Regions from separate parts of the Exiguobacterium sp. UBA7533 genome, predicted to be linked through region 2. Evidence: a T-box and tRNA genes for the amino acid it is inferred to sense, from the RefSeq annotation. Region 2 holds a T-box; the other holds one or more tRNA genes.

Region 1 (15,639 bases), on a different contig from region 2:
CTTTGATGCAGTCATCTCCGTTTTTTGGACTTCCCGCGAAATTTTTTCACCATTGACGATTTGAACGACTCCTAGACGGAAAATCAAAATCGCAAACAATAAAAAAACGACGAAGAACATTAAATTCAGACGAAGCGGCAGATGATTACGCCGTCTTCCTCGTACGGTGATTCGTTTAGCCATGGCGTACTCCCCTATCGTTCAAAAGTCATCTTGTTTCATTATATAGAAGGAAACTTTCCATAACAACCTATCCCATGATTTTCCGCATTAAAAAAAGCGTATCGTTCACAATTGAACGATACGCTTCTTTCCATTACTTCGCGTCAGCGTAAAGCTTCGCTACGTGGTCCCAATCAACGACGTTGAAGAATGCATTGATGTAATCCGGACGACGGTTTTGATAGTTGAGATAGTATGCATGTTCCCAAACATCAAGACCAAGGATTGGCGTTTTGCCTTCCATGACTGGTGTATCTTGGTTTGGAGTCGAAACGACTGCCAATTTCCCACCGTCAACGATCAACCAAGCCCAACCAGAACCGAAACGAGTTGTTGCTGCTTTTGCGAACGCATCTTTAAATGCATCAAATGATCCGAATGCTTCGTCGATTGCTGTTGCAAGTTCCCCTGTTGGAGCAGCGCCATCGTTCTTCTTCAACAATTTCCAGAAGAATGAGTGGTTCCAGTGACCGCCACCGTTGTTACGGACTGCAGTTTGAATGTTTGCTGGGAGAGCATCCAAGTTTTGAAGAAGTTCTTCAAGTGACTTTCCTTCATGTTCTGTACCCTCAAGCGCCGTATTCACGTTCGTGACATACGTGTTGTGGTGTTTCGTGTGGTGAATCTCCATCGTACGAGCATCGATATGTGGCTCAAGCGCATCATAAGCGTAGCCGAGTTCTGGTAATTCAAATTTTGACATGTTCATGTCCCCCTTTGTGCTATTTTCGAAAACTTCAATACCCTTTAAGACTAGCAAAAGTACCTGTGTTGACGCAAGTCAAGACCCTCGGATTTACTCGACTTCTTGCGGAGCAAAAACAGAGACGCCTCCGCCCGGAACCGGGAAGACACCAAATCCTTCTTCGTCAATCACGACTGGATGATCTTGATGGTTTGTATAGTCGAACCATTCTTGACCCGCACGCTCTTCACCGACGAACATGCGTTTCTCGCACATGTCGGCGTTCGAAAGCAACACGGCACAACCTGAGTTCTCGATTTCATCGACACCAAGACGAACCCAGCCTACACAGTGCGGGTCATCAAGATAATCCTGTTGTTCTCCGTATGCTTTATGATAGCGCGTATAGAGCAGGGCATTGATCATCTCTTTTTTTCCTTCGACAGGGGTCGGTCCTTGGACGCCATAGTAATCCCCGTAAAAGACACATGGATATCCGTCCTTACGTAACAAGATCGCTGCATAGGCATGTTGCTTGAACCAGTCATCCACCCATGATTCTAGCGACTCGCCAGGCTGTGAATCGTGATTGTCGACGAACGTCACGGCATTCGTCGGATGCGACTCGACGAGCGTATCCGCAAACAATGTCGTTAAATCAAATTTTTCTCCCTGCTTGGAAGCTTCATGGAATTTATAATGAAGCGGAACATCAAACAAATCAATCGTGTAGTCGACACTGTCTAGGAAATGACGGCAATCGTCGAGATCTGACTTCCAAAACTCGCCGACCATGTAAAAATCGCCTTCGCTGCTTTCCATCATCGATTTCGCGAATTCACGGACAAATTCATAGTTGATATGCTTGATTGCATCAAGACGGAAGCCTTGGCAATCGATCGTGTCCTTGAACCAGTGTCCCCAACGGATCATTTCTTCCCGTACCGTCGGATGATTGTAGTCGATGTTTGCAAACATGAGGTAATCATAATTGCCGAACTCATCATCTACTTGGTTGTTCCAATCTTTATTATTTCCGGAAATCTTAAAGATTCCTGTTTTTTCTTCGCGCGCGTCAAAATCCGTTCCATTGAAGAATTCGTGTGTCCAGACGAAATCCGAATACTTTCCATTACGACCTGGGAAAGTAAACTTCGTCCACGCATCGATTTCAAACTCTTCTGAAATTTCTTTCGATCGGTCTTCTGGATTGACTTCCACTACTTTAATCGTTTCGAGTTCGTCTGCTGCAGCTTTATGGTTCATGACAACATCCGCATAAACAGCGATATCGTTCTCATGGGCAACTTCGATTGCTTCGACCAGTTCATCCTTTGTGCCATATTTCGTCCGGACCGTTCCTTTTTGATCGAACTCGCCTAAGTCATAGACATCATAGATCCCGTATCCTGTATCTTCATCCGACTGACCTTTCGATGCTGGGGGAATCCACACGGACGTGATGCCAGCAGCACGCAATTCAGGCGCTCGTTCTTTCAAACGTTGCCAGTGCTTTCCATCATTCTCTACATGCCACTCGAAAAACTGCATCATCGTATGGTTACGTTCCATCTCTCTTCGCTCTCCCTTAGTTACTATAGTATGAATATTATTACAATACCTTTACTATTCCCCGAGCGAACAAAAATAAACGCTTCCCGTTTGCAACGAGAAGCGTTCAACCAAATGGACCCTGCAGGACTCGAACCTGCGACCGGACGGTTATGAGCCGTCAGCTCTAACCAGCTGAGCTAAGGGTCCTTAAGTAATAGTAGCGGCGGAGGGAGTCGAACCCACGACCTCACGGGTATGAACCGTACGCTCTAGCCAGCTGAGCTACACCGCCATGATGTATGTTTCTTACTCTTATTAGATTACGAGATGTGACGAAACTTGTCAATATGCTATTTCAAAAAAATAAACAGCTGATTTCATTTTTTTCGAAATCAGCTGTTTTAAAATAAGTCTACGCTTAGTTCATTAATGCTGTCCGCTGTTCAAGGACGAGATCCGTGATGTTCACCGCGTGATCGCCGATTCGTTCAAGGTTTGAAAGTAAGTCGACGAAGATCATTCCCGCTTGTCCTGTACATTCACCAGCATTCACGCGAAGTACATGCTGTTTACGGAATGAACGTTCGAATGCATCAAGTTTCCCTTCAAGTTCAAGAACTTTTCGTGCCCGCGTGACATCGTCTTCTTCGACGGCGCGAATCGCACAAGCGACGATTTCTTGTGTCAGGACATACATCTCATCAAGCTCTCGCTTCGCAGATGTGGTGAACTGAATCCGGTTGACGATCTGGAAGTCGATTAATTCAACGATATTCTCAACATGATCACCAATCCGCTCAAAGTCATTGACGGCGTGCATCAATAACGAATGATCGTTTGATTCACGTTCTGATAAATCATGTGCTGCTATTTTAACGAGATAACTCGTCACTTCTGTATTCAGGTAGTTGATCGCATATTCAATCTGCTCGGATTCTGAAACATCTTTTTTATCATGCGATTGCGTGTAACGGTGTGCTTTTGCAAGTGCGTCTTTTGAGAATTCACCCATACGCAAAACTTCAAGTTTCGCTTGGTTTAAGGCAAGCGCAGAAGATTGATTTAAGATGTTTTGATCGAGATGACGCGGTTTTGAATCGATCGTCGTATCCGTACCTGGTACGATTTTTTGAACGAGCCATGCGATTTGTGCGATGAACCAACATTGAATCAATGTGTTGACGACATTGAACGTTCCGTGTGCAAAAGCAATTTGCATTTTCGGTTCTAAACCAAGCGCGTCTGTAATCCATGCGATGAAGCTTGAGAACACTGGTAATGCGATCAAGAACAAAATTGTTCCGATGATATTGAAGATGACGTGTGCGGCGGCTGTCCGTTTGGCTGCGATCGACGCACCAAGTGCTGCAAGTACTGCCGTAATCGTTGTTCCAATGTTATCACCGAACAAGACCGGTAGTGCCGCTTTGATATCGATCATGTCACCAGCATACAACTCCTGTAAGATACCAATCGTCGCAGATGACGACTGAACAAGAACTGTAAAGATAGTTCCGACGAATACACCAAGCAATGGGTTATCCGACATCGAGACAGTCAACTCTCGGAACCAGGCACTTGATTCGAGCGGAGCCATCCCGTCCCCCATCAATGTGAGACCGTAAAACAATGCACCGAAACCAAAGAAAATCTGTCCGATATACTGAACACGTTCTTTATTGAAGAAGAAGATCAAGAAAGCACCAATGGCGATTGCCGGAAGTGCCGCTTCTTTAACATTGAACCCGATGATAAAGGCCGTGATCGTCGTACCGATGTTCGCTCCCATGACGACACCAATTGCTTGTCGTAAATTCATCAGACCTGCACTCACGAGTCCGACGACGATGACAGTCGTACCGGATGACGATTGAATCAATATCGTGACGACGATACCTGCTAAGATACCTAATAGTGGATTCGTCGTATACTTATCGAGGATATAACGTAATCGGTCTCCCGCTGTTTTTTGGAGACCATCTCCCATATACTTAATACCGAAAAGGAAAATCCCAAGTCCACCGATGAAGGTAAAAATCATTTCCTGCAAATCATAGTTCATCTTGCCAGCTCCTTTATTTGATGTGGATTGATGTGTTTGTAAAGTTTATTTTTTCGACCCCCCTATTATGTAAAGGTCTGATGAACTTGTAAACAGTTTTCCCGACATCCAATTGTTAAGGTTTTATTAATCTGTACCACTACAATAATTCCTTTATTTATGAACAAATAGACAAACCAAAAAATCTGTTATAAAACAATGGAAAGAGTGATATTCTTGTCTTTTTTACGTCAACTCATTAATTACTTACAAACTTCATTAATTCCAAACCGCTCGTTTTTACGACTTCGTCTATCAGATGTTTCTTTGTATTTCTGTGGATTGGCTTGGATTTCACTATGGACGACGATCATCGATTCCTTCTTTTTACAAAAAAATATTCCAATCGTGATTTGGTTCGTTCTCCACTTCATCTTCATCGCTATTGCGGTCTTACTGTATTTGCTCTTGATGGCATATTTGACGAAAGGATTCGTTCGTCTGTTACTCCCCCGCCCATGGGCATATCGTCAGACGTTCCCTTATACGGTTGCAACGAATCTATGGACCTTCCCCCTTGGCATGCTTCTTTACCAATTGGGGCATCATCAAATAGGAGTCGCTTTACTTATCCTCGGGCACTTCATTTACACGTTGGTGCCATTATGGATTGCCCGTTCCCCGAAACCTCGCGCGTCACGTAAATCTCGATGAGTATCAAAATCAGGCGTCCGACGGATTGACGGACGCCTTACTTTCATTAAACAATTGTAAATGTTCGATTTTCGTTCTTGTTTCTCGATTTTTAGGGAATAGTTCGATATGATAGAAAAGGTAAACATAAACAATATGGCGGTATGCCACAAAAGGAGATTTTCGATATGCCGAAAATGGTCCATCGCTCTAAGACTCGTCCCGTTCGTGTAGGGGACCTTGTCATTGGTGGAAATAATGAAGTCATCATCCAAAGTATGACGACAACTAAGACACACGACGTCGAAGCGACAGTCGCTGAAATCCTACGTCTTGAAGAAGCTGGTTGCCAAATCGTCCGCGTCGCTTGTCCAGAAGAACGTGATGCGCTCGCACTTGCAGAAATCAAAAGCCGAATCAACATCCCGCTTGTCGTAGACATCCACTTCAACTATAAACTCGCGCTCATGGCGATCGAAGCTGGCGTCGATAAAATCCGGATCAACCCAGGTAATATCGGTCGCCGCGAAAAAGTCGAAGCCGTCGTGACAGCAGCAAAAGCGAAAAACATCCCAATCCGTATTGGGGTAAACGCTGGTTCACTCGAAAAGCACATTCTCGAAAAATACGGTTATCCAACAGCACGTGGTATGGTCGAAAGTGCCTTGCACCACATCAAGATCCTTGAAGACCTCGACTTCCATGACATCATCGTTTCATTGAAAGCATCAGACGTACAGTTGGCGCTTGAAGCATATCAACTTGCTTCTGAATCGTTTGACTATCCACTTCACGTAGGGATTACGGAATCGGGTCCACTTCGTTCTGGTTCATTAAAATCAGCAGCAGGACTTGGAGCGATCCTCTCACGCGGAATCGGAAATACGGTTCGTGTATCTCTTTCAGCGGACCCTGTCGAAGAAGTAAAAGTCGCAAAAGAAGTCTTGAAATCATTTGGTCTCGCAGCCAACGCTGCGACATTGATCTCATGTCCAACATGTGGTCGGATCGAAATCGATTTGATGTCGATCGCTGCAGAAATCGAAGACTATATCGAAAATATCCAAGCGAACATCAAAGTTGCTGTTCTTGGTTGTGCAGTCAACGGTCCTGGTGAAGCACGTGAAGCCGATATCGGTATCGCCGGCGCTCGTAACGAAGGATTGTTGTTCCGCCACGGAGAAATCATTCGTAAAGTACCAGAAGCAACAATGGTCGAAGAATTGAAAAAAGAGATCGATGCCATCGTCCTCGAAAAACAGGCTGAAAAAGAAGCCGAAAAAGCAAATCACGTATAAGATAGGGCTCCTCTTTGATGAGGAGTCTTTTTTCGTATCTCGATTTCGACTATGTTATACTAAGTGAAGAAAAATTCTTAGAACGTGGGTGACTGTAAATGAAAATTGGAATCGACATCGATGGAACGATCACACATCCATCCTCTTGCTTCACTTACATGAATAAACATCTCGGAACGTCGATTGACTTCAATCAGGCGTCTGAATATGAATTGCATACGTATACGGATATGAATCAAATCGAATTTTGGGACTACATGGTGAACTCCGGTCACGAGTCAGGAATTTATCGTGAGTCCATCCCTCAAGAACATGTTCGCCACCACTTATGGAATTTGCGGAAGCAATATGATCTCCATTACGTGACAGCACGATCGGAACTCGTTCGTCCTGTAACTGAAGAGTGGATCAAACAACATGAACTTCCTCTTGATTCCTTAATCATGACGGGATCACACGACAAAGTACAAGTCGTCCGTGATTTATCACTCGATTTGTTTATGGAAGATCGATTAGAGAATGCTGTGCAGATTGCAGAAGATACATTCATCCCTGTGATTTTGTTCGACGCACCTTATAACCGTAAAGCCGTACCGAATAATGTTATTCGTGTCGCTTCATGGAATGAGGCTGTTCAAGAGATTCAAAAATTTGCACCGATTCGTTAAAACAGCCGATTAGGCTGTTTTTTCCGTTTTTCATGTTATTGAACTCTGAGATATCTTACAATGATTTTCGTTTTAAATTTTAAAATAGGAAGTGCTTCATGATGCTTGCTACAGTGAATATCTTTTTTGTTAATATTTGTATTATTTTTCTCGTTTCTACGTTCGCCTTTTATCTGCTTCGTGATCGTTTACCGATTCAACCCGACTCGATGATATCTACTCGGCTGTATTTTGGTTTTGCTAATGGGATCACCGGTATTCTTCTTATGCATCATGCGATTGATTTAAACGGCGCACTGATTGATTTGCGTTTATTACCTCTCGCTTTATCCGCTTTATTCGGTGGTAACATCAGTATCACAGTGACGGGATTAATGCTTTTGATTTATCGTTTTTTAATCGATAATGGCGATTCTATAAATGCCTTACTTAGTTCTGTCATGACGCTACTCGGTTTTTTGATGCTGTCATTTATTTGTCGTCGGTTCATTACACGGCAAGGATATTTTTTTACCGCCATCGTGACAGTCGGTTCTCTACTTGTTCTTTGGCGACTGATTACGAGTAATTCCCCTGTAGATGCCTGGAGGACGATTTATATTCCTTATTTCATCTTAACGATTGGCGGAGCCTTTTTGTTTTATCGTTTGTCACTACTCCTGCAACAACATTTTGTTCTTTACTCTTATCAATCCTATCTCGCTTCGACCGATCAATTAACAAGGCTTGCGAATCGACATGTCATTTTGGAAAAGGTCACGACGCTTGAAAAAAACAGAGCTTCTTGGGGCGTCATCTTGTTTGACTTAGATCACTTCAAGAGTGTGAATGACACACATGGTCACGCCGGCGGCGACGCCGTCTTGCGCCATTTTTCGATTGTATTGAATGAACATTGTCCCGCACCTATCACGGTTGGTCGATATGGCGGTGAAGAGTTCATCGTCATCATTCCAGATTGTGACCTTTACGAACCTATTCATTTAGCAGAAACAATCGTGGCAGCCGTTCAACAAACGCCATTTGTCATGCAGGATCACGCTGTATCGATCACGGTATCTGCTGGAATTGCTTACGCTCATCATCAACCCGCTGAAACGGTCTTCAAGCAAGCAGATATTGCTTTGTATGAAGCAAAAACACAAGGTCGAAATCAATATCGACTGTACCAATCATAAATACTGTATGAAAAAGCCACTTCTCTCCGAAAGGTTCGGACTGAAGTGGCTTTTTAGGGATTAATGAATCGTTCCTTCATTCGTTTTTTGTAGTAGACAGATGATTTCTTCGAGTGGTACCGGTTTAGCGAAGAAGTAGCCTTGGAACAAATGAATCCCGATTTCTTTGGCAATGCGTACTTCTTCTCCCGTCTCTACCCCCTCGACGATACATTCGACATGCATCGACTGACTCAATTGAAAAATCGACTCAAGGATCGATTGTCGTTTCTCTGATGCTCCGATTTGTTCAATGAATTGCTTTGGAATCTTTAATTGACGTAACGGTAATAAACGTTCGAGGACGTGATACGAGGCATGACCAGTCCCGAAATCATCAAGAGAAACTGGAAAATCGAGTGTTTTGATGCGCTTGAGCGCTCGATGAATCGATTGACTCTCAAAATCAAGCGACTGACTTTCCGTGATCTCGATCTTAATCTGTTGCGGCTTTAGTGCATACTTGAGTAGCGTTCGTTCAATGAATGGCATGAATGACTCACTCGTCAATTGTCGTGGCGATACGTTAACCGATAAGGTAAATTCATCCGGAACGAGACCGATCAATGCTTTACGCGTCTTACACCCTTCCTCAAAAATCCATTCTCCTAGACGAATCATCAAGTCACTTTTTTCAGCAATCGGGATGAAGACGGATGGTCGATCAGCTCCTTGCAACGAGGTCTTCCAGCGAACCAATGCTTCAAGACCAATGAATTGTTCTGATCGAACATCGTACTGCAATTGATAGACGAGGTGAAAGTCCGTTTCAATATTAGCCTGTGCTAATGATTGTGCTGCTTTGACTCGCAATTCTTGATCCTTTCGCCAGGCTTGGTCAATGCACATCACACGTTCATTTTGTTGAGCGGCTTCCTGTAGCGCAGTCAATAACTGCTGTACTCGACGCTTCCGATTGTCCGTCGCCCCTTCTCCATTATCGATGACTATGGATATGTTGACGTAGACATGATGCCCTTCGATTTCGTAAGGTATGGAAATTTCTTGACTCAATTTTTCCATCGCTTCCTTACATGCCACCTTGTCCGGCTTTTTCATGACGATCAATAACGTTCCTGCTTCGATTCGAGCAAACGCTTGATAAGGAGGTAGTTTTCGCTTGAGCCGTTCAATACATGCTCGTAACACTTGTGACTGAATGTCTTCTCCAAAATACCGTGCCAACTCATAATAATTTTCTAAATGAATCCCGACAAAAATGAGCTGTTTTTCAGGTCTTGGGAAATCGACTTCGTTCAATCCTTGACGATTCAAAACACCTGTTTCTTCGTCACAGCGTGCCGTATCGTGTAGTTGTATCGCCAAATCATTCAAACGATTTAAATTACGGATATGCAAGTGATTGATGACAAGGGCAATGGAAACACCAATTATAATCATGCCAATTCGTCCATAATGATCAGTCGGATCAATTTTCACCGTCACGTTATCGGCATTCCACATGACGTAAAAACTAGTTGCGATGGCAATGATGATGGCGTACCACATCATGATTCGTTGATACGAAATCAAAGCGATCATTAAAAACAAAAAACTGCTAGCCCAAACGGTGACCGCCGCATAAGGTAAAAAACTAATCGAAGTGATTGGAACAACGAGCAACATCAAGGACAATAAGTGGGTTTGCAACACCACGTCCATCTTACGACGACTGATATAAAAAATAAAAATCCCCATGAGGACTAAAAATGAAATAATGACAGAACGACTTAAATATGCATTCTTTATCGTCTCTTCCGTCGTCGTATAAATGATTAAAGCGCCAACAAGCATCATGAAAAGGGCAAAATTTCCGATCCACCATTGTTGTTTCCGAACAATGTCCTCCATGTATTTCCCTCCTTTCCATTAGTTTTTTCGTATATAGGTTTCGACATCGCTTGATGATACTCCTATCGTATCGAATGTGTCAATTCTTTCCTAAAAAGAAAAGTCTTCCCTCATACATGTCGTGGAAGACTTTTCTCTAACATTTATTGTCCTATAACCCAAATCGTCCTAACTCTTCGATGACATCCGTTGCTAACAAACTACTTGGATGTAATCGTCGTTCAACTTGTTTTGAAGCACACGCATACCACTCCGCTCCTAGCGCTAGCGTTTTTTCGACATCTCCTGATGGATGTTGCGCAAGGAGACTCGTTAAAATTCCAAACAAGGTATCCCCGCTTCCTCCCTTTGCGAGACCACTCGATGCACCAGAGATGACAAACCCACCTCCATTTGGTTTAGCGATTAAAATAACATGGGATTTCAAAACGACAGTTACTTGATGCAAGACGGCATACTCAGTTGCTTGACCGAATAGATCATCTTGAATACTTGCAACAGTCTGATTCGTCATCCGAGCGAATTCGCCAATATGCGGTGTGACGATGATCGGCGCGGTTCGTTCTGGGTAACTTTCTTTTATTAGTGCTCCGGCATCTAATACTACCGGTAAATCACTCTCAAGTAGATGATCCACCCATGTTTCGGCTACTTCTTGCGATAAACCAGGACCGATTCCAACTGCTGATATGGAAGATAGCACGTTCTGAATCGCCGGTAACGTCTGGTCCACGACCATCGCTTCCGGTGCTTGGACGACGATCCCCTGTTTCGCAAGTGACGTCGTCGCGACTTGTAGTTTACCGACTCCCGTTCTTAGGGCTGCCCGCGTCGCGAGTTGGATGGATCCCGGCATCGTGTCACTTCCTCCAATCAATAATGCCGTTCCGTATGTCCCCTTGTGACCGTATGGTTCCCGCTTAAACAAGGAAGCCAGATCCTTCGGTGAGACGCGCCATTCACCAAAAGCCGGTAATCCGATATCTAGCGTTTCTGATTCTCCATAAAACGGTGCCGTCCGTATCAAAAAGGTAGATCGTTTCATCGCATGCAATTGAAATGTCGCATCTGCTCGAATCGCTATCTCTTTGAATCCTATAGTATGGTCCGTTGGCACACCGCTCGGTACATCTATTGCATAGATGCGTGCTCCTTGCTGCTTTTGTTCCGATACGAATGTACACTGCGCCTCGAATTCCGGATTAATCCGACCTGGATCAAATCCAGTACCGTATAAGGCATCCAAAATGACATCATATCGACCACATGGTTTTTCGGCTACAAGTCCGAACGCTTCTGCATAATGAGTATGAATCGTTGCAATATCCGAACGACTCTTTCCAAACGGAGTGAATAGCGTGACATCGAATCCGTCACGTATCAGTTCGCGACCAATGACATAACCATCCCCACCATTATTGCCGGTTCCACACAAAATTAGTATTCGTTCCCTCTTCGAATGGCGCGTTTTAATCTGTGTTGCGATCTGACTTCCGGCTCGCTCCATTAACACCTCGAGCGGTAGCCCAGATGTCCGTGCCCACTCATCAATTTGTCGTGCTTCCTGTGTATCATAAATCATCATCTCATCACCTCTGTTCGACTATTCCCGTTTTAATCAGGACTAGTCGTATAAAAACAAAAAAGAGAACGTCCCGAATGGACGTTCCCTTCTATTTAAGACGTCAAGCGTTGACAATTCGCACAACGTCCATAGATTTCGAATTTATGATCTTCGACTTCAAAACCAGTCTCTTGAGCGGGTGAAATCCACTCCATCGGGCAGACATTCAACGTCTCCGTCTTGCCACAGATTCGGCATATCAAATGATGATGGTGATGACCGGAAGCACAGGCAGCCCGATATTTCATCTCACCGTCTAATTCCGTCACTTCTAATAAGTCGATTTCCGAAAAATCATTCAAGTTTCGATAAATCGTATCATAACTTAACGAAGGATGAGACGTCCGGAGAGCTTCTGCCACTTCCCGCGCACTGACATACCGATTCACTTCAAACAGATACGATAGCAAATCCAGACGTTTCGGTGTCATTTTAAACCCAGAAGCCTTCATTCGTTCACGCGCTTGTTCGATGTTCGTCTTCATGTGTTTTACCTCCTATCCAAAAACGTTCTAATAGCATGACGATGATCAGTTCGAGCACGGCAAGTAGGACAATCATTCCGCCGGGTGCTAAATCAAACTGATAAGCCAGGATGAGTCCAAGTACTGTTGCAATCTCACCGAAGATGATAGCTAAAAAGATCGTCGTCTTAAAACTTTTTGCAATTCGAAGTGCTGCCGCAACCGGCAACGTGATTAAGCTCGAGACAAGTAAAATCCCGACGATTCGCATACTAATCGCGATCACAAGCGCAACGACGATCATAAAGAGAATGTGAACTAAACGAAGTCGGATTCCCGAGACACGTGCCTGTTCCTCGTCAAATGAGAGGAACAACAATTCCTTATAAAAGGCAAAGACGAAGATGACGACCACGACCGTCACGATAAGAATCGTGTACACATCCGTTAAGGCAACAGCCGAAACCGTTCCAAATAAGAAGGAGACGAGATCCATTGAAAAGCCGTTCGCAAGACTAATGAATGTCGCACCGAGCCCCATCCCTGTTGCCATGATGATCGGAATCGCGAGTTCTTGAAAATGCTTATATTTAGCGCGCAACCAATCAATCGTCAGTGCCGCGATGACCGACGTCACGATTCCTAAGTACAGTGGATTTAAGTCCGCTAATTGCGCGACCATACCAGAAATCAAGAGACTGAGTGCAATCCCAGCTAACGTGACGTGCGAAAGTGCATCTGCGATCAGGCTCATCCGCCGGACGACGACGAACGAGCCAATCAATGGGGCCGTGAATCCAATTAAAATGGCAGCCACTAAAGCATACTGTAAAAATTTTAACGTCATGAATGCTTCGATCATTGGACACTCTTCCCTTCGTGAACGAGGACACGTCCCGGAACTGGATAGAGGGAGCGGATCGTCTGTTCATCTAGTTCCCAATACTCTTTAATGCCACAGTTACAACCTAAACGTCCATCGACCAAATGAATGACATCCGTGACGAGTTTGCTGACGAAATGGATATCATGTGTCACAAGGACGAACGTTCGCCGTTTATCTCGACGCAGTTCTTCAAGAATTTCATAAAATTCTTTCACGTATCGCTGATCGACACCAACAGTTGGTTCATCTAAGATCATTAAGTCCGGATCGTTGACGAGCGCGCGCGCGATGAAGACGCGTTGTTGTTGACCGCCGGACAAGTCGCCGACTTTTGAATCACGGCGTTCCCACATTCCGACTGTTTCAAGGGCAGTCCGTACTTTGTCTCGATCATCGCGTGACAAACGACGAAAAAGTCCTTTTTTAGCATACAACCCCATCTCGACGACTTCTGCGACAGTTACCGGGAAACCCGAGTTAAACGAAGCTGCTTTTTGCGAGACATAGCTGATTCGCCACCATTCATTGAATTGCGATTGGGGTTGTCCGAATAAGCGAATCGTTCCTTTCGGTTGCAATAAACCTAAGATACATTTGATCAGCGTCGATTTCCCAGATCCATTTTCCCCGACGATTGCTAAGAATTGTCCTTGTTGAACCTGAAACGAAACTTGATTCAATACCCGGCGATCTGGATAATCATAGCTGACTTGATCAATCTCGATGATTGGTGTTTCCATTTATTTTCACTCCTTCCGTTTTCGTAAAACGGAATAATTACGTCTTAATCAACTGTCTTATTATAGCGTTCGCTAATTATTGGTGCAACTCTAGCAACTTCCTATCCTCCTTTGAAAATAATCAAGGTACAATAAAGACAGAAACTAGCTGTTTCCGGCTTGTTCAGGAAGGGAAATCTTTTAATGCACGCATCGCAGAGAGGAGTCGAGGTCACTTGAAACAAGAACTTGCAGTTATCGATATCGGTTCCAACTCAATTCGTTATGTCATCTTCCATCCGATCGCTTCTGGTCGTTACATCGAGAAGATTAACATTAAAGTCGTCGCGCGTTTATCTGCTCATATCAATAAAGACGGAGCACTTGACGACGCAGGCATCTCGTTACTCGAAGAAACGTTACATCGATTTTACGAAGTCGGTGTCACCCATGAGGTCGAGGAGACGATTTGTGTCGCGACCGCTGCTATTCGTAATGCGACGAATCGAGAAGCAATTGTTAAATCCGTTACTGAAAACACACCTTTTTCCATTCAGGTTCTAACAGACGAACAAGAAGCATACTATGGTTATTTTGCTATCATCAATTCTACCTTCCTGACAGATGGGTTTTCTGTCGACATCGGCGGTGGTTCCATGGAAGTCACCTTGATCGAAAATCGCGAGATGGTAGCGTATCATAGCTTTCCATTTGGCGCCGTCACATTGACACGGCAATTCGTTTCCGACGAGACACTTAGTGCAAGTGATAAGAAGAAGTTGGTGAAATTCTTACGGGAACAATTCGAATCGATACCATGGCTAAGTGATAAAAAGCTTCCTTTAATCGGTGTCGGTGGTTCTGCCCGAAACTTCGTTCGTATCCATCAATCCAATCAGGATTATCCGCTTCGGAGCGTTCATCAATATCAAATCAAGGCGAAGGAACTCGCGAAAATGGTCGATGATCTGGAAGGGAAATCAGCGAAACAGCTATCGAAAATCGAAGGGTTATCAAAGGATCGAATCGATATTTTCCTGCCGGCATTGATTGCGATCCAAGGGTTAGCTCAACACATCGAAGCGGAAGAATTCATCATGAGCAATCTCGGTCTTCGTGAAGGTCTTGTTTACGAGTTCGACGTGCAGGACGAAGCATACCGCCGGATTGAAAACGTACGTGAGCAGAGCCTCTATCAGCTTGAAAGTGATTATAAGGTCAATCGTGATCGTGCGTCGTATATCGGAACACTTGCTAAATCGATGTACCGTCAACTCGTCACGTTAGACCTGGTATCAGAACGAGCGTCCGATTTACGCCTCCTCGATTCCGCAAGTCGTTTGTTTTATTGCGGTCAATACATTAATCCGGATACGCGATCAGACCAAACGTTTTATTTGTTGACGAACACCGAAATGAATGGCATGACGCACAAGGATCGCGTTGCGCTCTCCCTTGTCAGCTCCTATTCTTCAGCGAAACGGATGCAACAATTAGCAAAGCCGTTCAAAGAATGGTTCACGGAAGAATCACTGGACCGCTTCGACTTACTCGGTTCTTTACTCAAGTTAAGCCATGCCCTCGACGTGACGGAACGAAAAGCTGTCGATCATTTGGAACTGTTCCTTAAAAAGGACCAACTCCAATTCGTCCTCGATACAGGCGATCACGATTATGGATTTGAAGTCGAAAAAGCCGAAAAACAAAAGAAACACCT
Region 2 (15,639 bases):
CTTGATGCTTCAGGCTGAAACGCGTCCAGTGCAACAAAAAATCTTGAATGAAAAGTTCATTCAAGATTTTTGTTTTACCCTTTGCTTCAAATGGAGACGTGATGCGCTGTCCGTTGTTTTTGAACACACTCCATCAAGATCGGTTGTTCCGGTGGATTGAGGTTTTCTGGTAGCTGATCCATGGCGAAGAAGCGTAATTCCACGACTTCTGACGGATCCCGAACGATTTCTCCCGTATAGACCGTACACAAAAATGCCGAGATGACATTGTAGACCTCATCCCCATGCGGATACTTATAGTAAAACGCATCGCCCGAATAGACGTTCAATAATTCGAGATGCTCCGCTTCAAGACCGGTCTCTTCTCTTAGTTCTCGTTTTGCTGTCTCTACAAGCGTCTCACCGATCTCAAGCGCTCCACCAGCGAGTCCCCAGCAACCGTTATCTTGCCGAAGTTGTAACAAGACTTCTTGTTTATCGTTGACGACGATGACACACGCTCCTGCCATGACGAGCGGTCGTGTGCCGACGAATTTACGTAATTCTGTGATGTATCCCATGTCATTCAGTCCTTTTCCATTTAAATCACTCTCGTTCGGACGCGCATCCGTTTGAGCCCCGTCAATAGGAGACACAACAAGATGATGCCCGAAACAAAGAGAACATACGTATGAATCGTAAAGAGGGAACGGAAATCGATTACGGCAACATTCTGTTGCACCTCAATCCAACTACTAAGTATGATTCCATTGATTGCAAGTAAGATGAGTACTCCGACCTGTCGACGTGTCAACGCGACATGCGTCAAGACGCGCATGCCTTCACGGATGACGAACGGTAGGAGAACGAGAAGTGCTGCGATTGGTAAGATGACCGGGTCACCACCTTGCTGAATCGGCATTGACCGGGTCAAATAGCCAAATAGAAAAAAGAAACCACACACGAACAATAATAATCCGAACGCGATACTCGCATTCACCGCTTTGTTCATCTTACTTCCCTCACTTTTTAGAATAATGAATTATGAAGAAACAGTACTTTGATGCCATACACCTGCTGCGTCAAGCCGGACCCGATGTCTGCCGTCGAGTTCCATCTCGATCGGACTGACCTTCGCCGTCTTCGGTGAGAACAACCATGTCCGACCTTCTGGGACGAGCAAGATATGCGTTCCATCCGCGACCGGTCCGAGGAAGTTGAGTGACGCAACGTTTAGTGGACGTTCCCGTCGCTCGAGAACACCAATCTCCGCTAGCTGTTCACCCACTTCAAGCACATCTTTCACCGTCAGACTCATCTCACCGATTCCGAGGATATCGGATACATCAAACGTCAGTTCCGCTTTAGATGGATTGATTTGATGCCGCGCGATCAATTCCAAGACATTTTCATCTGAATCATAAAAATAGCAGGAATGCGAATCCGTGAAATCAAAATAAATCTCGTCCTGTCCGTCTTCGATCAAAAGTGGTGTCCGTTCTACAAGCCACGCTTTCCCTTCTTCGAAGACGTTTTCCGGAATGTTGAACGCCATATGGTATTGCGTATCAACATCGTTAGTCTGTCGATATGTCAACTGATCCGTACCGATTTGCATCGTAAACGACTCGTTCGTTTCCGAGACGAGCGGGAAACCGATCTGGTTTATGTAAAAATCTTTCATTGCCTGTAGGTTGCGTGTCACAAGAATGGTTTTCGAAATGTTCATGCTGTTGACCTTCCTTCACTTACAGAAAAATTTATCAAAAAGCGATATGCTTTATTTTACCACTAATGGTAAAATCATGACGGAAGGAAGTCTGATTTTTCAGATATATTTATGCCTGAGAGGATGTTTTGATGAAACTATTAATTGCTCAACCGAAACGCGAGACTGGGCTCGCACAATTCGAGCACGAGATTGCCGCTTATCCTGAAGTCGATCTGATCGTCTATCCGGAAGGCTATTGTACGGTCACGGAACTCGAACGCGTGCAACATCTTGCCAAGCAGTTCGAGACAGCCGTCGTCACGGGTTACAAGGATGAAGCGAATCTCGATCGCGCTGTCATCATCGATGCGAGCGGGAAGATTCTTCTTGATCGCGCAAAAACACCAGAAGCTGGACCGCTTTATACGCCTTCAACAGCAAACGATGGTGCGTTACGTTACGGGTACGTCCTTTGCCGCGAAATCTTTTTAGGAAAAGACGGACTAAGCGAGGAATCCGGACTTGATCTCATCTTCAATCCAATCGGTGTCGGCATGTTTAGTGAAGAACAGTACGTCGAATGGTCCGGTGAAGCGCGTATCATCAGTCAGGCGCAACAAGCGCTCATGATCGGGACGAGTCATGCCGATGGTTCGTACCGTAACTGTGGTTTTTCGATTCCGATTGCCTTCGTCTATGATGAGACCGGTGAGCCATTACTGTTGTCTCATAACGATACGCGGACACGCTTGTTTGATACGGTCACGCGGCACGTCGAGATTGTCGGTACACCGTCTTTATCGTAAACGAACACACGCTTCTTCTGGTCAGAAGAAGCGTGCCATCCCTTCAGGAGGTGCTCATATGTTCCAAACAGGTTGTGCTTCGTTCTTTTGGAAACGATATTTTTATGTCTTCTTTCCTTTATTCATCTTCGGCGTCAGTCACGAATCGTACTTGATCGATAATCCGTTAGCTAGCTTAGAAGACATCGGCGAGTTCGTCTTCTTCTTTTGCCTTTATCTCTTTAATTTTGCCGTTCTCTCTGCTTTGGTGACGAATTTGTGGTGGTTCTTCCTTCCGACAAAACAAGCTCACTGAGACACGGATTTTTGATACGAAACGAGTGTCGCTCGTTCATTGAGCGGTTGACTGACACCGGTCAATCGGTAACCCATCTTCTCATAGAAATAACAATTGCGCGTCTCTTCGCGAATCGTTCGCAGTTCCCATGTCGCAGCAGTCGGATACGCTGCTTCGACGAGTTGTATTGCGCGTTGTGCAATCCCTTCACCTTGACGGACCGGAACCAAGAACATCGGACTGATCGCGTAGCGACTTGGCGCTTTCGCAACGACACAAATCCCGCCGACGACGACATCGTCGACGATGATTTGATGAAACGTACTGCTCGGATGCGTAATCCGGTGAATAACACGATCGATCGATTCGTTCGCCGGATTCGTTGCAAAATCTTGATACCGCTCGAGCGTCTCTGAAAACGCCTCGATTTGAAGCGTATGAAGCTTCGCAGCGTCTGCAAGAGACGCTGTCTGTAATTGAATGTCCACTGAACCTCTTCCTTTCTTAACGGAACCACTCCCAAAATGGCGTGCCTTGCGCGACGATCAAGTAGTCGAGACATCGCTCGAAGCCGAACGGCATCGCGTCTTCCTCCCATTCCTCGAAATTAAGAAATTCCCCACTCCAAATCCGATTTCCTGCCGGACGATTCATCTCGTAGACGATCCACTCCCCGTCTGGTCCTGCGCCGATCGCCAAGAAGTTTTCGGGACATTCCCACATCTCGCTATACGTCAGGCAATCCTCGATTGAAAAGAGTTCGAACCCATCGTTGTAGGATAACGTTTCGTGTTGAAACAGCTTCGCCCCGTTATGTTGACTTGACACTCCCACGGCTAAAGCCGCAAGCCCACACCGTTGGTGAGGGTGGGATTCTCAAGTGCTTGGCGGACTCAATCCATTTCTGCTTCGTCCGAGCCTTGAGGTAGGGGTGTGCCATCACCCCTCCTGAGACAGACCGTATAGGTTCTCAGGCTGATGGACTGTTACCATCCATCACAGGTGCGTATCGAATGTTCATCGCACCGACGGCGTCTCGATGTCCTTTAAACCCACAGGCACACGTGTAGACCCTATCCCTCACCTTGTTCCTGACGGAACAGGATGGGCAGGTCTGACTCGTGTAGGCGGGGTTCACATACTCAACCTTGATGCCCGACAAGGCGGCTTTGTATTCGATGAAGGACGCGAGACGATAGAACGACCATGAGTGGAGGTTCTGGTTGTTTTTACGGCTTGTTCTTGCCGTCTGTCGGATGTTCGCCAAGAGTTCGAGGCGAATGACAGAGATTTTCTTCTGTCTTGCAAAATCGACGATGGCTCGGCTGACCTTGTGGTCCTTGTCCCGCATCCACCGCTGTTCCTTCTGATTGCGTCGTTTGATAGCCTTCGACTTCTTCTTTTTGCCGAGTGCCTTCCGTTCCGCACGGAACTTGCGTTTCATATACTTGTTCTTACGACCGTTCCCGAAGAAACGGGTCGTGTCGTCATCGGTGACGGCGACCGCCGGCACTTTCAGTCCGAGGTCAACCCCCATCACCCGTACCCCCGTCCGAGGGACGGTCGGGACATGGACGGAAATCTGAGCGATCCACTTCCTTCCCTTCTTCGTGACCCTGAGCGTCCCGAGTTTGTTGGCAAGGAGTCGGGTATTCCGATTGTCCTTGTCAACCATGGCAGCACGGAATCGCATCTTCACGGACTTCCCGTCCATCCAAATGGGGAAGGAGATGCTCTCGAAGTCGAAGAAATAGTTCTGATTGTTCCAGACGCAGACCGGCTTTTTGAGGACAGGGATGCGTTTGAAATCCTCTTTCCTCGCCTTCTTGTAGATGCCGACGGCATCTCCTGCGAGTTGGTTCTTCACGGCGCTCGGAAGGGGGGTGTCGATGTCCTTGCTCGACCACCTCTTCCCGTCCTCGGAGGCGACCATGTTCGCCACGACTCGGTTGGCGGTCTGGATATAGGTCTTGCCCATCCTTTTTAGGATGGCATCCTGACGATGCGTGGCATAGATTCGAACTTCTACCGTGACGACTTGACTCATCTTTGACACCTCCTTCATCATAATAATCAACTCCATTATAGAATTACTATAAATGCATTTCATCAGGAAGAACAGTCAGGGACATGCGGTGTCTGAAGACACCCGTCCCCGAACTCGCTATCATCCCACCCCTAAAAGAGTGGGCTTTCTCGCTCGTACATTCTGTAAGAACGTCTGATAGTCGTCTGCCGTCCACGCAGGTAACAGCGCGAGCTGTTCGTCCGTCGCTCCTCGGCTAAAGATGAAACGTTCTCGGGCTACTTCCCCTTCTTCTTTTTGGACCTCTAACAAACCGTCGACGAGTCGACCTTTTATTGCTTCTAATGCAATCATGCTCTTCTCCTTAACAATATTCTTTCGTTGGTGTGAACGAGACACCGACATCGTGTCCACCTAGTTGAACATCCCCTGCTCCTTGTAGCGGTTCAGTTCGCACGGAGGATAAGGCAAGGTGTTTGAATAACAAAGGCTCAAACGTCTCGACGATCGGTTGGAACGTCGCATCGACCGACAAGACGAGATCGATTCGGGCGTCCCGCGATAACGCTCGTGCCTTTCGTTCCGACTGGATATAACGGACGAGCTCCCGCATCCAGCGTTCCTGCTCCAGTGCTTCCGTGATCCGCGTATCGAGCGTCACGGTGAGTCCACCACTTGTCGCAGCAGCAAAACCCGTCTTGACGATCGGTTCGACGATGACGTCTGCTTGACGCACTTCGACTTCATCGCCTGATACGGTCTGGTAGATCAATCTTCCTGTCTCGAGCAAGTCTGAAGTCTCCTGTGCAGTCAGTTGTTGTAGCCATTGATGGATCGCATTCGCTTGCTGTGCGAATTTTGCTCCGGTTGCGCGGAAGTTCAGTCTTAGACGAAATCGTGTCGTCGCTTGCGTCGTCGGGACGATTTGGACGTCTTTTACATTCAGTTCCTCTTGGATGATTGCCGTATAGTCCGCCCACGAAAAGGTTTCGCTCGATTGGACGCTTAGGCTAGCAAGCGGTTGTTTGACTTTTAAGGCATGCGTATTACGAACTTGTCGTCCTAACTCGACGACAGACATGACTTGCATCATCTCATATTCCAGATCAGGTCGGAGCATCTTTGGATCGACAACCGGATAATCCGCTACATGCACGCTCATTCCTGTTAATCGCTGATAGACATCATCAGCAAGGTACGGCGTGAACGGAGCGAGTAGTCGTGCCGTCGTCGAAAGTGCGAAGTGGAGCGTCGTGTACGCGGCTTGTTTCTCTTCCGACCAGTCAGCTTGCCAGAAACGTTCCCGAGAACGGCGGATGTACCAGTTACTGATCTCATCGACGAGTTGCGCGAGACTCCGTGCTGCTTGAGTCAATTGATAATCGTCCATCGCATCCGTCACATCTTGCGTCGTTTGATGGACACGCGAGAGCAACCATTCGTCGAGACGCGTCCGTTTTTGCGGACGTGAGCCATCAAATCCGTCCAATTCTGCATACGTCAGATAGAACTGGACAGCATGATCCAGCGTATCGACTAGTTTTGATTTTGCTTCTTGGACAATCCGCTCGGCAAACCGTTTCGCACTCCACGGACTGCTATCGACGAGTAGCGCCCAGCGCAGGCTATCAGCACCATATGCTTCGATCAATGCCACTGGATCGAGGGCATTCCCACGACTCTTCGACATCTTCTGTCCGTTCTCATCGAGGACGTGACCGAGTGCGAGGACGCGCTTATAGGCAGGCTGTCCTGTGAAGAGTGTCGAGATCGCTTGCAAACTGTAGAACCAGCCCCGCGTCTGATCGATGCCTTCGATGACGACATCGGCTGGATACCGGTTAAGCGTCTGCGTCCGTGATGGATAATGCTGTTGCGCGAACGGCATCGCTCCGCTATCAAACCAGACATCAATCACTTCTGGTGTTCGGTGCATCACTCCTTGACACGTCGGACACGAAACCGATAACGCATCGACGTACGGTTTGTGCAGTTCGACGGATTCCGTTGGTGTTGTCGTCCGGTGCAACAAGTCAGCCTTGTTTTTCGGAACAAACGTCGTATCACACGCTTCACACTCCCAGACGTTCAGTGGTGTGCCCCAGTAGCGATTACGACTGATGTTCCAGTCGACGAGTTGCTCGAGGAACTTCCCGAACCGCCCTTCCTTGACGTGATCGGGATACCACGTCACAGACGCATTGTTCGCAAGGAGTTGTTCCTTGACGGCCGTCGTCTCGATGAACCAGTTATCTTGTGCGTAATAGAGCAGTGGCGCGTCACATCGCCAACAATGTGGATAGCTGTGCGTGTAGCGTTTTTTCGAAAACAAGCGTCCCCGTTCTGCGAGCAACTGGATGATCGCGACGTCTGACTCTTTGACGAATCGTCCAACGAGTGGTGGAACGGCATCCGTGTAACACCCAGCAGCATCGACGACGTTAACGAATGACAGTCCGTTTTCCCTTACGACCCGGTAATCCTCTTCCCCATACGCTGGGGCAAGATGGACAAGTCCGGTTCCACTCGTCGCTTGGACAAAGAAAGCCCCGACGACCGTGTGACCGTTCTCCGGCGTCACGAAATCAAACGGTGGTGCATAACGCAAGCCGACGAGTTCCGCACCAAGCTGTTCGGATACGACCTCGACGGATTCCGAGAACAGTTCAGCGACTAACGCTTTTGCGACAATGAATAGCTCTCCTTCAAACGATACTGTGACGTACGTCAATTCCGGATGAACCGCCACCGCGACGTTTGCCGGTAACGTCCATGGTGTCGTCGTCCACGCAAGTAGAAACGTCTGCTCCATGCCGACTATTGGGAGTTTAACCGTCGCCGATAAGTCCGTCACGTCCTGATAGCCTTGCGCGACTTCATGGGAACTGAGTGACGTCTGACAGCTCGGACAATACGGTGATACACGATGTCCCTTCGTCAACCAGCCTTTGTCATGGATCGTCCCGAGGATATGCCAGACGCTTTCGATATAATCGTCCTCCATCGTCACGTAAGGGTCATCCATGTCGACCCAGTAGCCGAGTTTTTCCGTGAAGGAACGCCACTGTGCCTCGTAGGAGAAGACACTTTCCTTACAGCGTGCGATGAATGCTTCAACACCGTAGTCTTCGATTGCTTGTTTGCCAGAGATCCCGAGTTGTTTCTCGACACCGAGTTCGACCGGTAGTCCATGCGTATCCCAGCCGGCTTTTCGCTCGACCCGAAACCCTTTCATCGTCTTATAGCGGGCGACGGTATCCTTGACGGTTCGTCCGAGCGCATGACCGACGTGGGGTAATCCGTTCGCAGTCGGAGGTCCTTCGTAGAATACGAATTCCGCTTCCGTGCGTTGCTCAATCGATCGTGCGAAGACCTGGTCTTGTTTCCATCTGTTTCGGACACGCGCCTCGCGTTGTTGTACGGTTTCTGCTTGGTTTTGTGACGTCATCTCTTGTTCGCTCCTTTGTCAGTAACTAAGAGAATACAAAAAAGTCCGCCCCCTTTGACAGGGACGGACTTCACCGCGATACCACCCATATTCCGTCGAGAATACTCGTTCTCGACAGCACTTAGTTGCACACTATCATGTGCATTCCATGTAACGGTGGACACCCGGTCACGCTTACTGAATGGTTCAGCGTGACTTCTCAGAGAGGATCTTCATGATTGATCTGGCTACCGGTTCTCAGCAATCCCGGTTTTCTGTAAGGCAGAGGGACAATCATTACTCTTTCTCGTCAACGAAATGATATGCTCTTGTTGTGGAGAATCTTACCATATGCCTTAAACACTGCACAATAACTTTTTACATTTTCTTGCAAAGGAGTTTTTTGAATGTTACATACTTTCCCAACGCTTAAAACGGATCGTCTCGTCTTACGCGAAGTGTTACCCGAAGATGCTACGAGTGTCCTAGCCTATTTATCAGACGAACACGTCGTCAAACAGATGGGACTCGCCGCCTTTCAATCAGAAGCAGACGCGCTTGAAGAGATTGACTGGTATGCCTCAATTCGTCGTGAGGGTACGGGTATCCGTTTTGGGATTGCGTTATCAGGAGACGATGTCATCATCGGTAGTTGCGGTTTCTTGAATCAAGCGGAACGCCATCAGCGGGCAGAACTTGGGTTTGAGTTGAGCCCTGCCTATCAGGGACAAGGCATCGCGAAGGAAGCATCGCTTGCGGTCATCGAATATGGCTTTACAGAACTTTCGCTCAACCGAATCGAAGCACTCGTTTTACCCGATAATGCCACATCGCAACGATTGCTTGAACGACTTGGTTTTCAGCGTGAAGGGTTGCTTCGTCAATATGAAAAAACACGCGGTCAATTTGATGATTTGTATATGTACTCGTTATTGCAGAGTGATTGGTCTGTCTAAGGTCTCACATTAGATTTCTGGACTCTAAGTCTTTTATCCGTCGGTAGACTTCTTCTACTTCTGATTGTGCAAACCAGATATCGGGATGCTTTTCAAACATCAACAAACTGATATACAAATCGATGTTATCAGGATCTAGTTCGGCTGCTTTTTTGGCATGGAATAAAGCGATTACGCAAGCTCCCTCGAGATGACAAAGTGGATGTAGCATCAATGAAGATGTCAGATCATGTATCTCACTTGATTCATGGTGTTGTAGTAAATAATTCATAAAAGCATATATAGTGAGATTAAACGTCTCAAACCCTACACTAAGGATCATGTCGAATCGCTTTTTTTCCGTTAACTCCAAAAATAGTTTCGCTGCTTTCTCAAAGTCCATCACAGCAATATATTTTCGCAACCGGTACTCTAACTCTTCCACGTCGGTTGTCCTCCTCGATTGAAAATCCGCTATTGTTCATCAACATTTTCCACTAACAAAGACATGTTCTTAATACTTAGAATGTGTCTTTTTATAATGTATTACAATATTTCTCCTACAGATGCTCAACTATCATTCCTTTTCATCGATAAGATCGTGCTTTCATGAACTCAATGATCGGTAAGATAACTAAAGCAATCGCGAATAAGACGATCAATAACAGATTCGCTGATTTATGTAAAAAGTAATCGAGACAGATACATCCAAAAATCAGGACAATCAGGATTTTATAGCTAATAAGTCCACTCTCCGCCGTAATCTTTTTGCCGAGCTCATCATCAGGTACCGGACGCTCGTCCTCTCCTGACCGTGCCCACGTAAAATACGAGAAGAACATGATCAACAGAATTGCCAATTGAACGATCGAGAAGAATGTGACATTGTTTTCAAAGATCATACTGATGACGGTAAGGCTCGCTATCGTCACGAGTGATACTAAAAATAGAACTGTTTTTTTCTTAGACATCTCATTCCTCCTGTTCTGAAATGAACAGATGATCGACTTGTGTTCGTAAGACTTTGGCGATATTAAATGCTAATTGTAAAGTCGGATCATACTTGTTGTTTTCAATCGCATTGATCGTCTGGCGACTGACCTGACAGCGGTCAGCCAGTTCTTGTTGCGATAATTTTGCTGCTAGACGTCGCTCCTTGATGTGGTTTCTCACGTTCATTCCTCCACGACGTGTCAAATTCTTTTTACATCTCCACTGTAATGAACTTCCATCATTATGTCAAAAACTATTGACATTTCAGATTCAAATTTAATATGAAAAAGCACTTTCTGTTCATCAGAAAGTGCTTTGATCTTTATCTCAAGTAGCTTGAAATTTCTTTTTATCGTTCAGGATTGATCGTCTGACATGGAGAGTAACTAAAATGTTCTTACATATGAACTCGAAAAGTATTTGTTTCTTCTACTACGACTACCGGTAGACTAGGAGCAAGCGGAACGAATTTTTGTAGCTCATGCGAGAGCGAGTCTTGATACGCAGCTGCGGAACTCCAAATCTCGTATGTGAGAATCGTCTCCGATTGTTTATCTGACACATTAATCGTATATAAAATACATTCGGATTGTTCCAAGACAAGTTGTTGTAGCTCATTCAATACTTGAAATAAAGCTTCCTGATCATTTTCTGTGCATTTATAATGTGTCAGAACACCAAACTGATCCATGCCACTTCCTCCTCACTCCATCAAGCTAATTCAATCCCACCAGTGACTCCATAAATTTGTGCTGTGATGTAACTTGCTTCGTCTGAGGCAAGTAGCACATAAGTACTTGCGAGTTCAGCAGGCTGACCACAACGCCCGAGTGGCGTGTCTTTTCCGAAATCCTGCATCTGATCCGGCAGTAATCCTCCTGTGAACTGAAGTGGCGTCCAAATGGGACCAGGTGCAATACCATTGACACGTATGCCGCTCGGTGCTAATTGTTTCGCAAGACCTCGCGTAAAGCCATTTAAAGCAAATTTTGTCGATGCGTAGTCTAGCAATATTTCACTTGGATGATAAGCTTGAACCGATGTAGTCGTTATGATTGTCGATCCAGGCTTCAAAAATGGAACTGCTGCCTTCACCATCCAAAATGCAGAGAATACATTGACTTCGAATGTTCTTTTAAGTTGTTTTGTCTCAAGATTTGAAATATGCTCTACAGGGTTCTGTGTCCCTGCAATTAATGTCAGCGAATCTAATCCGCCTAGGCATTGATGTGCTTCTTGGACGAGTTGAACGCAGTACGCTTCATCGGATAGGTCACCTGGAATTAAATACGCTGTACGCCCTGCTTGTTCTACCAGTGCTTTTACTTCTTCGGCATCTGCTTGCTCTTCAGGTAAGTATGAAAGGACCAGGTCTGCCCCTTCCCGCGCATAAGCAATGGCAACGGCTCGACCGATACCTGAATCTCCGCCTGTAATTAAGATTTTTTTGTTGAGTAATTTATTGTTTCCTTTATAGGATTGTTCTCCGTGATCCAGTTGTCTCGTATGTTCAATCGAAAAGTTCGCCTCAGCCATAAAACATATCTCCTTTATACTTGTTTAAATTATTTTTCCCTGCCACACATAATTCAAACCGATTTTTAGTAGAGTAAAAAAAAGCACTTCCTATACATTCAGGAAGTGCTTTTTATCCTTTTGGCGGGAAAGGATCATGCCCATACGAATCCTTTTCACGAACTTGTCCTTCTTTATTGTGAATCAATAATTCTGTTTTTTGTTTTTTCGCAATCCGTCGCCCTTCTGCGATAGCTTCTTTCTGTGTCTCGAATCGTTTTGTTGCTCGGGTCGCTCCGGCTGCTTTCACTTGATAACCGCCTTTGGGATGCGGGGAGACATGTTGATTTCGTCGCATAGTATAGCTCCTTTCTGCGGTATGTTTCATCTCTAAATACTTGCTTGAGATCCACATGTCCTCTACCTTTAAAATTTTAATAACATTTTATTTTATGAAGTATACTAAAAGAAAGTGTCCGACTTGAAAGGAAGCGTGAATCATGAACCGGCTCATTTGGCATGTTCGTTATTTAAAATTCATTATGATTTGTATCCTGATCGGTTTGTTATGCATAGCTGGTATTGGAATTCCTCTTGTATGGCATGGACTTTCAGAACAATTGCTCTTCGAACGCCCTGGCTACTTCGTATTGATCATGGCCTATATCGTGTTGATTCCAGTCCTGTTCATTTTGATTCAAATGTTGCGGCTATTGCAATACTTTGTGACGGACCCGCTTCCATTGCCTTTAATCACATCTTCCATCCAATCATTGAAGCTGAATTGTTACGTGATTTCAGTAATGACCTTATGCGTCTTCCCTGTCTTTTTTTACATCGGTCAAATCGATGATGCACCTGGCTTGATCCTCGTTGGTATTAGTTTAATCCTTATCCCTTTGACAGTTGGTTCCTTACTTGCTTGCATACAACAACTTCTATTACGAAACCTGCAGTCCGTCAAGTAATTTACGCCCTATCACATTGATGTGTGTCCTGATGTCCCTGTTTCAACAGGATTTTCGATTGACAATGTAAACACGTCATTAATCGAAAGGTTGCCTTTTTTGTGCTGACCGCATGTCTTCGTAATTCATTTTCATATACATGTCTTGCTTTGATTCGATGATCGACTTCACTTTCCATCTCGATCCCTCTTCCCTCAATTTGTATTTTTTTCTATTTAATATGTGCCCTGAATCATTCTTGATAAATCCTTTTTTTAGAAGAAATAGTTTGTCTTCCAGCGGTGGCATAAAAAAAATCGTTAAAAGGTCCTGTTTAATATGTATTTTACCGACCGATAAATGAATTATAGATAGAAAATATGAGTTGAGAGGACTAGTTACACGTGAAGAACACAACCAAGAACCATTCCATCCGAACACGCCTTTTAGTAATGATTAGTTTAATTTTGATTGCCTTTTTTGTTTTTAGTAGTCTGGCCTTATACTTCAATACGAAGCAAACTGCGGTTTCAACGCTTAAAGCGACCGCCGAAAAGGACGCGCTTCGCATCAGCAAGACATTCGACACGGCGGCTTACAGCGAATTTCTACAATCGCCTATCGCGTCTGAGCAATATGAAACGTTACGAAACGAACTCGATACATTACGTAAGCAAAACGGACTCCTGTATGCATACACAGTACGCATCGACCAAAATAAGGTCCGTTTGCTGATTGACGGTCTCCCAAAGAAAGATGCGGCTAAAATTGATGCGCCAGCAAGCGGTGCAAAAGTCGCGGATATGCAAGATGTTTTAAAAGGCGACACACATGCGACGGACATCATTAATGATCCTGTGAATGGACAGTATATGAGCATCTACGTTCCGTTAAAAGATGCGTCCGGTCAAGTCATCGGTATTCTTGGAACCGACATCGCTGCGAAGGAAGTCAATGCGCTTACGACGGATCTATTACAACAAAACGCTCCGATTTTCATCGGGTTAATGCTCCTGCTGTTAACGATCACCCTCGTCTTGCTCTACATCGTGCTCGGTCGAAAATTACGTCCGCTCGAGACGTTACAGAAAGTCGCCGCCTTGATTGCCGACGGACGACTGAATCAGGCGAAACAGACGTTGAGCGATTTGACAATCGCTTCAAAGGACGAAATCTATGCGCTTGCGACCTCGATTCGTGATATGAATGAGATGCTGCGGACGATGATCGTTGATATCAAACAGACAGCCACTCTCGTCTCGACGACGAGTCAATCGATTGATCAAAGTACATCAGAAGTACTCGACGGATCTGAGCAAATCGCTCATACGATGTCGGAAATCGCAACGGGAACTGAAAGTCAGACGCAAGTCACGCTTTCATTGAATGACGAGATGAATCAGTTCGCAGCATTAATCGAGACGACGAATCAGTCTGGTGTCGAAATTCAAGGAACGACGGATCAGATGGCAATACTGACACGAGTCGGACGGGATCAAATGTCTGCTTCTGTCGAACAGATGCGCCACATTCATCAACATGTCACCCAGTCTGCTGAACAGATTGATCTACTGAAACAGCAATCATCGGATATCCAAACGCTCGTCGGCATTATCCGCGGTATTTCCGAGCAGACGAATCTACTTGCCCTCAATGCCGCGATCGAAGCAGCACGGGCTGGCGAACAAGGCAAAGGCTTCGCCGTCGTTGCGACCGAGGTCAAGAATCTCTCAAGTCACGTCGCAAGTAGTGTCAGTGAAATCGCAACAATCGTCACCTCGATTGAAGACAGTGCGCAACAGATGCAACACAGTTTCAAGACGACGGTTGAAGCAACAGCAGCCGGTAAGCAGATCGTCCTTGATACGGATACAACGTTCGAACGGTTGACGGATCAAGTCACGCACGTCTCGTCAGCAACACAGCAGATGACGCAACAGATGGAAGACGTCTTGCAGGCAGAACGATTCATTCGCAATGCCTTGACGGAAATTGCAGCTGTCTCGGAAGAGCATACGGCAAGTAACGAGGAAGTCGCCGCTGCGTCTGAACAGATGATTGCGACGATCACGACGTTGCATACGCTCGTAGGTGATTTAAACGCACGAACGGAACACTTAGAACAAGAAGCCCGTCGCTTCGAGATCTGATATCACATTTGTCATGTTTTGGTTCTCACTTTATACTGGTATGAATATACATATGAAGGAGTCGAACCACATGTCCCAATATGATGTCATCATCGTCGGTGCCGGATCCATGGGAATGGCTGCCAGTTACTATCTTTCACGAACCAATCAAAAAATCTTACTACTAGACGCCCACAATCCGCCGCATGATCAAGCAAGTCATCACGGGGAGACACGGATCATCCGCCATGCCTATGGTGAAGGGGAAGCTTACGTACCGCTCGCGTTAACTGCGCAACGCTTATGGTACGAGTTAGAACAGGTCAGTGGTCGGAGCTTGTTCCTGAACACCGGAGTCTTGAATGCCGGTCAACGCTCGTCCCGTTCGATGCAGACGATCATCAAGAGTGCAGCGCAATACGATTTACCGCTCGAGGTCCTGACGGCTGAGGAAGTTAGAATCCGCTGGTCCGGCTTAACGATGCCCGACGATTATATCGGTTGTTTTGAACCGACGTCCGGTGTATTGAAATGCGAGGATTGTATTGAAGCATACCGTGACCTTGCTGTCGCGAACGGTGTCGACATCCGGACGAATGCAACAGTGACGACGCTTACTGCTCATGCCACTGGTGTTGACGTGACGGTTGGATCAGACATCTATTCAGCTGACGCGTTGATCGTCGCAGCCGGGGCTTGGTCTGGTCCGTTGCTCGAACAGACCGGCCTCTCCTTACCGCTTCGCCCGGTCCGAAAGACGTTTGCCTGGTTTGAAGCAGCGGAAGAAGTATTTAACGATGCGGCGTTCCCTGCTTTTGCCTTTGATACACCCGCCGGTTATTATTACGGTTTTCCAAGCATCGCTCAAGCCGGTCTGAAAATCGGACGGCACGA

What was found. The T-box of region 2 lies ahead of ileS (isoleucine--tRNA ligase). A T-box ahead of a tRNA ligase gene usually reads a tRNA of that ligase, here a tRNA-Ile.
Region 1: it encodes a tRNA-Ile, which carries the amino acid that the T-box ahead of ileS (isoleucine--tRNA ligase) is inferred to sense. The anticodon was not compared.

Annotation. Positions count from the first base shown of each region.
Region 1 covers NZ_DLMP01000003.1:235,698-251,336, forward strand. Annotated here, with positions in the region: gene B2U10_RS06740 (peptidoglycan D,D-transpeptidase FtsI family protein) at 1-183, opposite strand, end outside; gene B2U10_RS06745 (superoxide dismutase) at 317-925, opposite strand; gene B2U10_RS06750 (alpha-amylase) at 1,019-2,479, opposite strand; tRNA gene B2U10_RS06755 (tRNA-Ile) at 2,595-2,668, opposite strand; tRNA gene B2U10_RS06760 (tRNA-Met) at 2,680-2,753, opposite strand; gene B2U10_RS06765 (Na/Pi cotransporter family protein) at 2,880-4,523, opposite strand; gene B2U10_RS06770 (hypothetical protein) at 4,731-5,216, shown strand; gene ispG (flavodoxin-dependent (E)-4-hydroxy-3-methylbut-2-enyl-diphosphate synthase) at 5,384-6,493, shown strand; gene B2U10_RS06780 (5' nucleotidase, NT5C type) at 6,592-7,161, shown strand; gene B2U10_RS06785 (GGDEF domain-containing protein) at 7,260-8,339, shown strand; gene B2U10_RS06790 (bifunctional diguanylate cyclase/phosphodiesterase) at 8,400-10,229, opposite strand; gene B2U10_RS06795 (bifunctional ADP-dependent NAD(P)H-hydrate dehydratase/NAD(P)H-hydrate epimerase) at 10,381-11,811, opposite strand; gene B2U10_RS06800 (Fur family transcriptional regulator) at 11,907-12,338, opposite strand; gene B2U10_RS06805 (metal ABC transporter permease) at 12,310-13,179, opposite strand; gene B2U10_RS06810 (metal ABC transporter ATP-binding protein) at 13,176-13,943, opposite strand; gene B2U10_RS06815 (Ppx/GppA family phosphatase) at 14,159-15,639, shown strand, end outside.
Region 2 covers NZ_DLMP01000005.1:489,819-505,457, forward strand. Annotated here, with positions in the region: gene B2U10_RS10095 (NUDIX hydrolase) at 87-560, opposite strand; gene B2U10_RS10100 (hypothetical protein) at 581-991, opposite strand; gene B2U10_RS10105 (glyoxalase) at 1,022-1,708, opposite strand; gene B2U10_RS10110 (hypothetical protein) at 1,840-2,496, shown strand; gene B2U10_RS10115 (hypothetical protein) at 2,555-2,791, shown strand; gene B2U10_RS10120 (GNAT family N-acetyltransferase) at 2,785-3,261, opposite strand; gene B2U10_RS10125 (hypothetical protein) at 3,278-3,607, opposite strand; gene B2U10_RS10130 (RNA-guided endonuclease InsQ/TnpB family protein) at 3,744-4,820, opposite strand; gene B2U10_RS10135 (hypothetical protein) at 4,941-5,153, opposite strand; gene ileS (isoleucine--tRNA ligase) at 5,164-8,247, opposite strand; T-box leader at 8,304-8,549, opposite strand; gene B2U10_RS10145 (GNAT family N-acetyltransferase) at 8,634-9,182, shown strand; gene B2U10_RS10150 (hypothetical protein) at 9,187-9,606, opposite strand; gene B2U10_RS10155 (hypothetical protein) at 9,749-10,132, opposite strand; gene B2U10_RS10160 (helix-turn-helix transcriptional regulator) at 10,134-10,340, opposite strand; gene B2U10_RS10165 (putative quinol monooxygenase) at 10,552-10,845, opposite strand; gene B2U10_RS10170 (SDR family oxidoreductase) at 10,866-11,690, opposite strand; gene B2U10_RS10175 (DUF2188 domain-containing protein) at 11,803-12,027, opposite strand; gene B2U10_RS10180 (DUF2975 domain-containing protein) at 12,170-12,637, shown strand; gene B2U10_RS10185 (methyl-accepting chemotaxis protein) at 13,021-14,766, shown strand; gene solA (N-methyl-L-tryptophan oxidase) at 14,837-15,639, shown strand, end outside.